2 regions of the Parafrigoribacterium mesophilum genome follow, and region 1 is predicted to be linked to the other one. Evidence: predicted binding sites of a transcription regulator. Region 1 holds the regulator's gene; the other holds the start of a gene.
The links. The regulator LexA, encoded in region 1, represses DNA repair genes until DNA is damaged. The targets are predictions, from matches to a motif close to TCGAACANNTGTTCGA.
Positions count from the first base shown of each region.

Region 2: a site for LexA is predicted at 2,301-2,316, ahead of ABFX56_RS11380 (HNH endonuclease signature motif containing protein). Genes of this name have one in related genera too.

Region 1 covers NZ_JBDJAF010000004.1:50,675-54,862, forward strand. The annotation lists gene hisB (imidazoleglycerol-phosphate dehydratase HisB) at 1-323, opposite strand, end outside; gene ABFX56_RS13380 (histidinol-phosphate transaminase) at 320-1,396, opposite strand; gene ABFX56_RS13385 (LysM peptidoglycan-binding domain-containing protein) at 1,427-1,798, opposite strand; gene lexA (transcriptional repressor LexA) at 2,087-2,830, shown strand; gene hflX (GTPase HflX) at 2,849-4,188, opposite strand, start outside.
Region 2 covers NZ_JBDJAF010000002.1:279,277-283,464, reverse strand. The annotation lists gene ABFX56_RS11385 (glycosyltransferase family 2 protein) at 1-581, opposite strand, end outside; gene ABFX56_RS11380 (HNH endonuclease signature motif containing protein) at 763-2,220, opposite strand; gene ABFX56_RS11375 (WhiB family transcriptional regulator) at 2,444-2,761, opposite strand; gene galE (UDP-glucose 4-epimerase GalE) at 2,902-3,864, opposite strand; gene ABFX56_RS11365 (GlxA family transcriptional regulator) at 4,143-4,188, shown strand, end outside.

The DNA of each region.
Region 1 (4,188 bases):
GCTTGCACGAGGGCTTCGTCCAGCGGCACCAGGGCGTCGCCGAACCGGGAGATGCCGGCCTTGTCGCCGAGCGCCTCGGCGAGGGCCTTGCCTAGCACGATTCCGGTGTCTTCGACGGTGTGGTGCACGTCGATCTGGGTGTCGCCGTGTGCGCGCACCATCAGGTCAATCAGCGAGTGCTTCGAGAACGCGGTCAGGAGGTGGTCGAAGAAGGGCACCGAGGTGTCGATGTCGGCACGTCCGGTGCCGTCCAGGTTCAGCGACAGCTCAATGCTGGACTCGCTGGTTTCACGTCTCAGGTGCGCTTCACGCTGGTGCGTCATCCGTCAAGCTTAGCGAGAGCGTTCAGGAACGCCGTGGTCTCCGGCTCGGTGCCCGCGGTGACGCGCAGGTGGTGCGCAATGCCGAGGTCGCGGATCAGGATGTCCTGCTCGAGCAGGGCCTCGAACATCGCGTGCGGGTCGTTGACTCCGCCGAACAACACGAAGTTGGACCAGCTCGGCCAGACCGTGAACCCCAGCTGGGGTAACTCCCGGAGCAGACGGTCGCGCTGCTGCTTGATGTCGTCGACCATCGCCAGCATCTGACTCGAGTGGGCCAGCGCCGCCGTCGCCGCCGCCTGAGTGAGTGCCGACAGGTGATAGGGCAATCGCACCAGACGCAACGCGTCGACGATGGCCGGGTCTGCGGCCAGGTAGCCGAGTCTGACTCCGGCGAAGGCGAACGCCTTGCTCATGGTGCGGGAGACCACGAGCCGTTCCCGCCCAGGGAGGAGCGTCAGCGCGCTGGGTAGTCCGGCGGGTGCGAACTCGATGTAGGCCTCGTCGACGACGACGATGCCGGAGGTGGCCTCGTAGGCGGCGGCGATCGTCTCCAGCGACACCCCGGTTCCGGTCGGATTGTTCGGCGAGCAGAAGAACACCACATCCGGCTGCGTGGACTCGATGCCGCGCACCGCCGTTTCCGGAGAGATCTCGAACCCTGGGTCGCGCGGGGCGGTGACCCAAGTGGTTCCGGTGCTCGCCGCGATGATGGAGTGCATGGAGTAGGTGGGTGGGAAGCCGAGCACCCTCCTACCCGGCCCGCCGAAGGCTTGGAGCAGGTGTTGCAGCACTTCGTTGGAGCCGTTGGCCGCCCAGATGTTCTCCGGAGCCACCCCGTGCCCGAGGTAGCCGGCCAGGCTGTGCCGCAGTGCGGTGAATTCCCGGTCCGGGTAGCGGTTGGCGCCGCGGACGGCCACCGCCAGCGCCGCCACGATGTCGGTGGCCACGGACTCCGGGATGGGATGCGTGTTCTCGTTGACGTTGAGAGCGATCCGTACCGGTTTCTGCGGTGCCCCGTACGGCGTGCGGCCCCTGAGGTCGTCCCGGATGGGCAGGTCGGAGAGAGAAATCACCCTGCCATCGTATTGCCGTGCTGGGCTTCGTCAGTGCGAGTATCGGCTCGGTATCGCCAGTCGCTGACCCGGCTGCACGTCGGCGCCGTCCAATTGGTTCAGGTGCACGATGTCGGACACGACATCGCGTGGATCGGCGGATGGCGCCAGAACGGCGGCCAGTTGCCACAATGACTGACCCGCCGCCACGGTCACTTGCTGGAACGCCGCCGAACTGGCCGTTTCGGTCGCGGCGGCGACACCGTTGGCGGTGAACATCAGGGCACCGGTGATCAGCGGAATGGCCGCCAGGGCTGTGAGGACCATTCGGCCGCGTCGGGTGATGCGCAGCCGCGGTGCGTGAACGCTCGCGCCGGTGGAGACCACCGCGTTTCCGCGTGGTCGAGTCGGGGTGGGAACCATGTCGTTCACCTTTCTCACCGTGCTTGCTTTTACCTGCTGGTCTTTACCGCTGGCTTCTACACTGTGCTGCGTTCGCATTCGGCGCTCGGCCGGGAGCGCCGAATGCGAACTCACGTTCCGAACATACATTCGTCTACCTTCTTCGTGCAACCTTTTTCTTTCGATCCGCCGACATTTTTTATCGACACACCGTCGAACACACCTTTGCTTATCCCGCGGCTCGGCGGTACAGTATTGGTGTCGGCATCAGCAAACCAGGCACCACTGACATCGAAGATCGGACATGACATGGACACCGCAGATCAGGCAGCCGCAGCCACGACCGACCGGGCGGCATCGGCCCAGAAGCTGCCCCGGTCCAAGCGCGGCACCCGCCGGCGCAAGAGCCTCAGTGCCAAGCAGATCGCCATCCTGGAGGCGATCCGGCATTCGGTGGAATCCCGCGGCTACCCGCCGAGCATGCGCGAGATCGGCGACGCAGTGGGCCTATCGTCACTGTCCAGCGTGACCCACCAACTCGGTCAGCTCGAACTGAGCGGCTACCTCCGTCGCGATCCCAAGCGGCCGCGGGCACTGGAGATCCTTATCGATGTGCCGCATTCTTCCGGCGCCGCGGAGTCCGGCGCGGCCCCCTCCGATGCGCGGATCCCCGTGGGCGACGCCGCCATGGTCCCGCTCGTCGGTCGCATTGCCGCCGGCATCCCCATCACCGCAGAGCAGCAGATCGACGAGGTGTTCCCACTCCCCCGGCAGCTCGTCGGCAAGGGCGAGCTGTTCATGCTCAAGGTGTCGGGCGAGTCGATGATCGATGCCGCGATCTGTGACGGCGACTGGATCGTGGTGCGTCAGCAGAACACCGCGGAGAACGGTGACATCGTCGCGGCCATGCTCGATGAGGAAGCTACGGTGAAGGTGTTCCAGCAGCGTGACGGACACACCTGGTTGCTTCCGCGGAACACGAGTTTCGCCCCGATCCTGGGCGACCACGCCGAGGTGCTGGGCAAGGTCGTCGCGGTACTGCGCGCGGTCTAACCGAAACGGGTTACCCGGTCAGGCCGGGTTCGCGTCGGCAACGTGCCGGTCGCCGGGCACCACGTAGTCCTGCAGTTGCGCCGCGTGCTGCTCGGTGACCAGGGCGGTGACCGCCGTGCCACCTTCGACGTACGCGGTGTCCAGGATGCGGCCGCGCTCGTGCAGAGCGGAGATGACTTCGCCGCGATCGTACGGCACGAGTAATTGAAGCCGGATCGACGGTTTCGGGAGCAGCTGGGCGATACACTCCAGCAATTCGTCGACGCCCTCGCCGGTGCGCGCCGAGGTTAAGACGGCTCTCGGCTCGAGACCGCGCAGCACCAGCCGCTCATCCTCGGTCACCAGGTCCGCCTTGTTGAAGGCAACGATCTCGGGAATGTCGCGGGCACCCAGCTCCCCGATCACGGCCCGCACGGTCGCCAGCTGTCCTGCGGGGTCCGGATGCGAGGCGTCGACCACGTGCACGATGACGTCGCCGTCGCGTACCTCTTCCAGCGTCGACCGAAACGCCTCGACGAGCTGGTGCGGCAGGTTCCTGACGAAGCCGACGGTGTCCACCAGCGTGTAGACCCTGCCATCCTCGGTCGTGGACCGTCGCACGGCGGTGTCGAGCGTGGCGAATAACGCATTCTCGACGAGGGCGCCGGTGCGCGTGATCCGGTTCAGCAGCGAGGACTTCCCGGCGTTCGTGTAGCCGGTGATCGCCACGGATGGGACGGCGTTGCGGCGCCGGTTGGCCCGGTTGGCCTCGCGCGCAGGCGCGAAACCGGCGATCTGTTTCCGCAGCCTCGCCATGCGGGTGTGGATCCGGCGACGGTCGAGTTCGATCTTGGTCTCACCGGGGCCGCGCGAGCCCATCCCGGCTCCGGCGCCGCCGACTTGCCCGCCGGCCTGGCGGGACATCGACTCGCCCCAGCCGCGGAGCCGGGGCAGCAGGTATTCGAGTTGGGCCAACTCGACCTGGGCCTTGCCCTCGCGGCTCTTGGCGTGCTGGCTGAAGATGTCGAGGATGACCGCGGTGCGGTCGATCACCTTGACCTTGACGACGTCCTCCAGGGCGCGGCGCTGGCTGGGCGCAAGCTCGGTGTCGGCGATGACGGTGTCGGCACCGAGGGATGCCACCAGGTGAGCCAGTTCGGCGGCCTTGCCCTTGCCGAAATAGGTGCTCGGGTCGGGGGTGGGACGACGTTGCAGCACGCCGTCGAGCACGACGGCTCCCGCCGTCTCCGCGAGAGCTGCCAGTTCGTGGAGCGATGTCTCGGCTTCGTCGAGCGTTCCACCGGAGTAGATGCCGATGAGGATGACGTTCTCGATGCGCAGTTGCCGGTACTCGACCTCGGTGACGTCCTCGAGTTCAG
Region 2 (4,188 bases), on a different contig from region 1:
TCCACGACGCCCAGTCCCGGGTCAAATCCGCCGAGCGCGTTCCACACCGAGCGGCGCACGAGCATGCCGCCGGCGGCGACGCCGAGCACGTCGGCGCGGGCGTCGTGCTGGGCTTGGTCGAGTTCGCCCTCCACGAGATGCACGGTGGCGCCGAGTTTGGAGAGGGTCTGGCCGAAGTCGGCCAGCACGTCCGGTTGGTCCCAGCGCACCAGCTTGGGGCCGGCGACCGCCACGGAGGGAGCGATCTCCACCGCGGCGAGCAGCTGGGCCAAGGCAGTTGGTTCAGGAGCGTTGTCGTGGGCGAGCAACCAGAGCCAGTCGTCGTTCACGTCTGCGGTCGCGGGGGATGCAACGCGCAGGGCGCGGGAGACGGATGCGGAGAAGCCGACCTTGCCGGGAACCTCCACCAGTTGGGTGGGGCCGGATTCGGCGAGCAACGCGCTGGTGTCGTCGGTCGAGCCGGCGTCGACGGCAATGATGGTGTCGGGCCGGTGCGTCTGTGCGGCGAGGGCGGCAAGAGTCCGCGGAAGAAACTCGGCCCCCGTGCGGGCAACGAGGACCACAGTAACTCTCGGTTGCATCTAGTCGAGACTAGGCGCCGAATGGCGCCGTACGCGGCGGGACACGCGGCTCACCTCCGGCCGGGGCCGCCGCCCCGCAGCTCGAACTCCCCCGGTGGTCGAGCTCGCCCCGCCCCAGCCCCCCGGTGGTCGAGCCTGGACTCCACTGAGCCTGTCGAAGTGTCGAGACCCTGCCTGTGGGTTAGAAGGGTGGGATGTTGCCGGGAATATCGTTGTCGGGTAGGTCGGTGATGATCTGGCCGAGGGGGCTGGTCCATTCCAGGATGCCGGGGGCGACTTGGCGTACCGTCCAGGCACTGTGGTGTTTGAGCGTGTGATCGCCTTTGCATAAACATTCCAGATTTTCTGGTGTGGTCTTACCGCCGAACTCCCACGCGAAGGTGTGGTCGATCTCGGTACGCTGGGGGGCCCGGTTACATACCGGGTACCGACATCGGCCATCCCGGACCTGCAAGAATCTGCGTAATCGTTTCGAGGGCCGGTACTTATCCACGGTGAGCACCATCCCGGCCACCGGATCGGTGAGCACCCGCACCCACTCCGGAGCATCGGCGGCCAACCGGAGCGCGTCATCCATCCCGATCGGACCATGCCCGGCCAGCACGGCCGGAACCTTACCCTGGCCCAGCAGCGACAGCACCGGGACCACCACCGACACCTCGGCACGGATACCGATACCCGCGGCGTGCGGGGCATCCGGCCCACCGGTGGGTTGCCCCGTCAACAACAGCTCGGTAGCCAAATCGGCGCGGATCTGATCAAACGTACGCGGATCAGACGCAGTGTTGGCCTGATCGTCGGTGCAGGTGTTGGCGCTATGGATGGCTTTGGCCTGCTCGGTCAGCCGGTCCCAGATGGCCGTACCCAGCAGTTTGGTCACATACAAGGTCAACGTGGCCATCCCATCATCCTCGTCGGACAAGCGCACACACCGGGCCTCCCGGGCTTTCTTGTGCCGGTCCTGGAAGGACACCTTCCCGACCCGGGACGCGGTCAACTGCGCGTACTTGGTCAACCGGCCCGGAGTAACCCGCTCGGCCCGCTCCAACACCAGCTCCTCATAGCGGGCCCGGGCATCCGCATCATCGATGCACCGACCGTACAGGGCGATGGCCCGCAGATGTCCGGCCTGGATCCGGCCGGCGTGTAGCGCCTGTACGGCCGCCGGGAAATTCTGCACCATCAGTTGCGCCTCGGACAGCCGACTCTGCATCGTGGCGGTGGACACCCGGCAGGCCACCGCCAACTCGGCCGCCATCGATCGGTGCGCCCAGTCCCGCTGCTCCTGCGTCGCTCCCTGGGGCAGGGCGTTTTCCGTCCGCTGTTCCAAATCCGCTAACTCCCGCATTTGCAGCGCCTGCAACCGAGACATCTGCGCCTGCAGCTCGGTCACCCGGCCCACACCCACCCGAATCGCCTCGGACACATCGATCGATCCGACCGGATCATCACCCAACGGATCCAGGTCCACCGCCTCCGCCGGGTCGGTACGGGGGTCGACCCAGCCCTCGGGAGTCCAACCCTCGGCATCCCAGTCCTCGCACTCCCAGGCCAGCGGGCCGTCCAACTCCCACGGCGCGATCCCCATTGCCGCCAGCTCGGCGGCATCCGGAGTAGGAACATCGAAGATGTCTTTCACAGTCTTAGTACACACCTTGCCGCTGACATACGTGCCGACACGGTGTCGACCGCACAGACACGGTGATCACCGCAGCAGACTCGAACTTGTGTTCGTGTTCCATGGGTCTAAGTGAATACCACACCACTGACATTGGAGCACGCCACGTGACGTGAAGGCTCGACCACCGGGAGCTTGACCACCGGAGGGCCGACCACCGGAGGCTCCGTCGCCGGAGAACGGGCTAGGCGCGCTTGCGCAGCTTGCGACGCTCGCGCTCGGAGAGGCCGCCCCAGATGCCGAAGCGCTCGTCGTTCTTGAGCGCGTATTCCAGGCACTGGGCGCGCACTTCGCAGGACGCACAGATCTTCTTCGCGTCGCGGGTGGATCCACCCTTTTCGGGGAAAAACGCTTCGGGATCGGTCTGCGCGCACAGCGCATCCGCCTGCCATGCCAGCGGGTCGTCCTCGTCGGTACGTCGTCGTACTCCCGGCACGCCGAGGTTGATCGGGTCGACAAACCAGTCGTCAGGGACTCTGCCGCGATGATCGTTCAGCGCCATAGCACAAACTCCCCTCGTGTAGCCCACGACTTGCGCACCGTGTTAAACATAATTACACCCGTGTAGTTCCCCCAGCGCAAGTCGCAAATCGTAAACCCTCAATTCCGCCTTCAGGGTTGACTCGCCAGTGAAGTTGTGATTCACCCGGCCAACCGCCGCGCCTCCCACGCGCTGGAGACCATTTCGTGCAGGCTGTGCCGCATCCGCCAGTCCAGATCGCGGGCGGCGAGGTCTCCGGAGGCGACGATGCGCGCGGGATCGCCCGGCCGGCGTGCCCCCACTTCTGGGGTAAACCGAATGTTCGTTACCTCCGCCACGGCGGCCATGATCTGGCCCACCGAGACGCCGTCACCGCTGCCGAGGTTGTAGGCCGGCTGGATGGGTTCGCCGGCATCCAGGCGCCGTGCGGCGGCGACGTGGGCCAGCGCGAGGTCGGCGACGTGGATGTAGTCGCGCACGCAGGTGCCGTCCGGTGTTGGGTAGTCCCCGCCGTTGATGTGCGGGGTCTGCCCGCCCAGCAGCGCGTCGAACACGAGCGGGAACAGGTTGTGCGGGCTGACGTCGAACACGCTGGGGTCGCCGGAGCCGACGACGTTGAAGTAGCGCAGTGAGGTGTGCCGCAGTCCGGTGGCGACGGCCTGGTCGGCCAGCAGCCACTCCCCGATCAGTTTGGACTGGCCGTACGGCGACTCCGGATGCTTGGGCGTGTGTTCCGTGACGAGGTCGACGTCCGGGGTGCCGTACACCGACGCGCTGGAGGAGAACACGATCCGGTCGACGCCGTGTTCCTGCATCGCGCCGAGCAGCACCCGAGTGCCCTCGACGTTCTGCTGAAAGGTGTGCAGCGGGCGGGTCACCGAGACGCCGGCGTACTTGAATCCGGCCACATGGATGACGCCGGTGACCTGGTGCTGCTGCAGCGCGTCGAGCACCAGTTCGCCGTCGAGGATCGAACCGCGCACCAATTGGGCGCCGCCGGGCACGAACGCCTCGCGCCCCGTGGAGAGGTCGTCGAGTACGACCGTGTCTTGTCCGGCATCCAGCAGCGCACGCACCACGTGGGAGCCGATATAGCCGGCGCCGCCGGTCACCAACCAGGTCATGGCCCCAGGTTAGCGCGCCGCCAGGGGCGCCCCAGTCGGCCCAGTCAGCGCGCGATCAGCGGGGCGGCCGGGTGGGCACCCGGCGGTATCCGTCGCGGCGAATGAGCGAGACCGTCGCGGCGATGCCGCCGAGTCCCAGCATCCCCACTGCTGCAATGAGAAATTCCATGCCAGCAATCTTGGGCATTGGCAGGCCGCGCCGAAAGTGGCAGAATTGACGCCCAACGGATGATTTCTGCCAATACTGTTTTCTGCCAATACCGCCGAGGGAGTTCCGGATGCTCAACAAAGTCGTCGCGCTGGCCGTGCCGGGCCTGGCGCCGT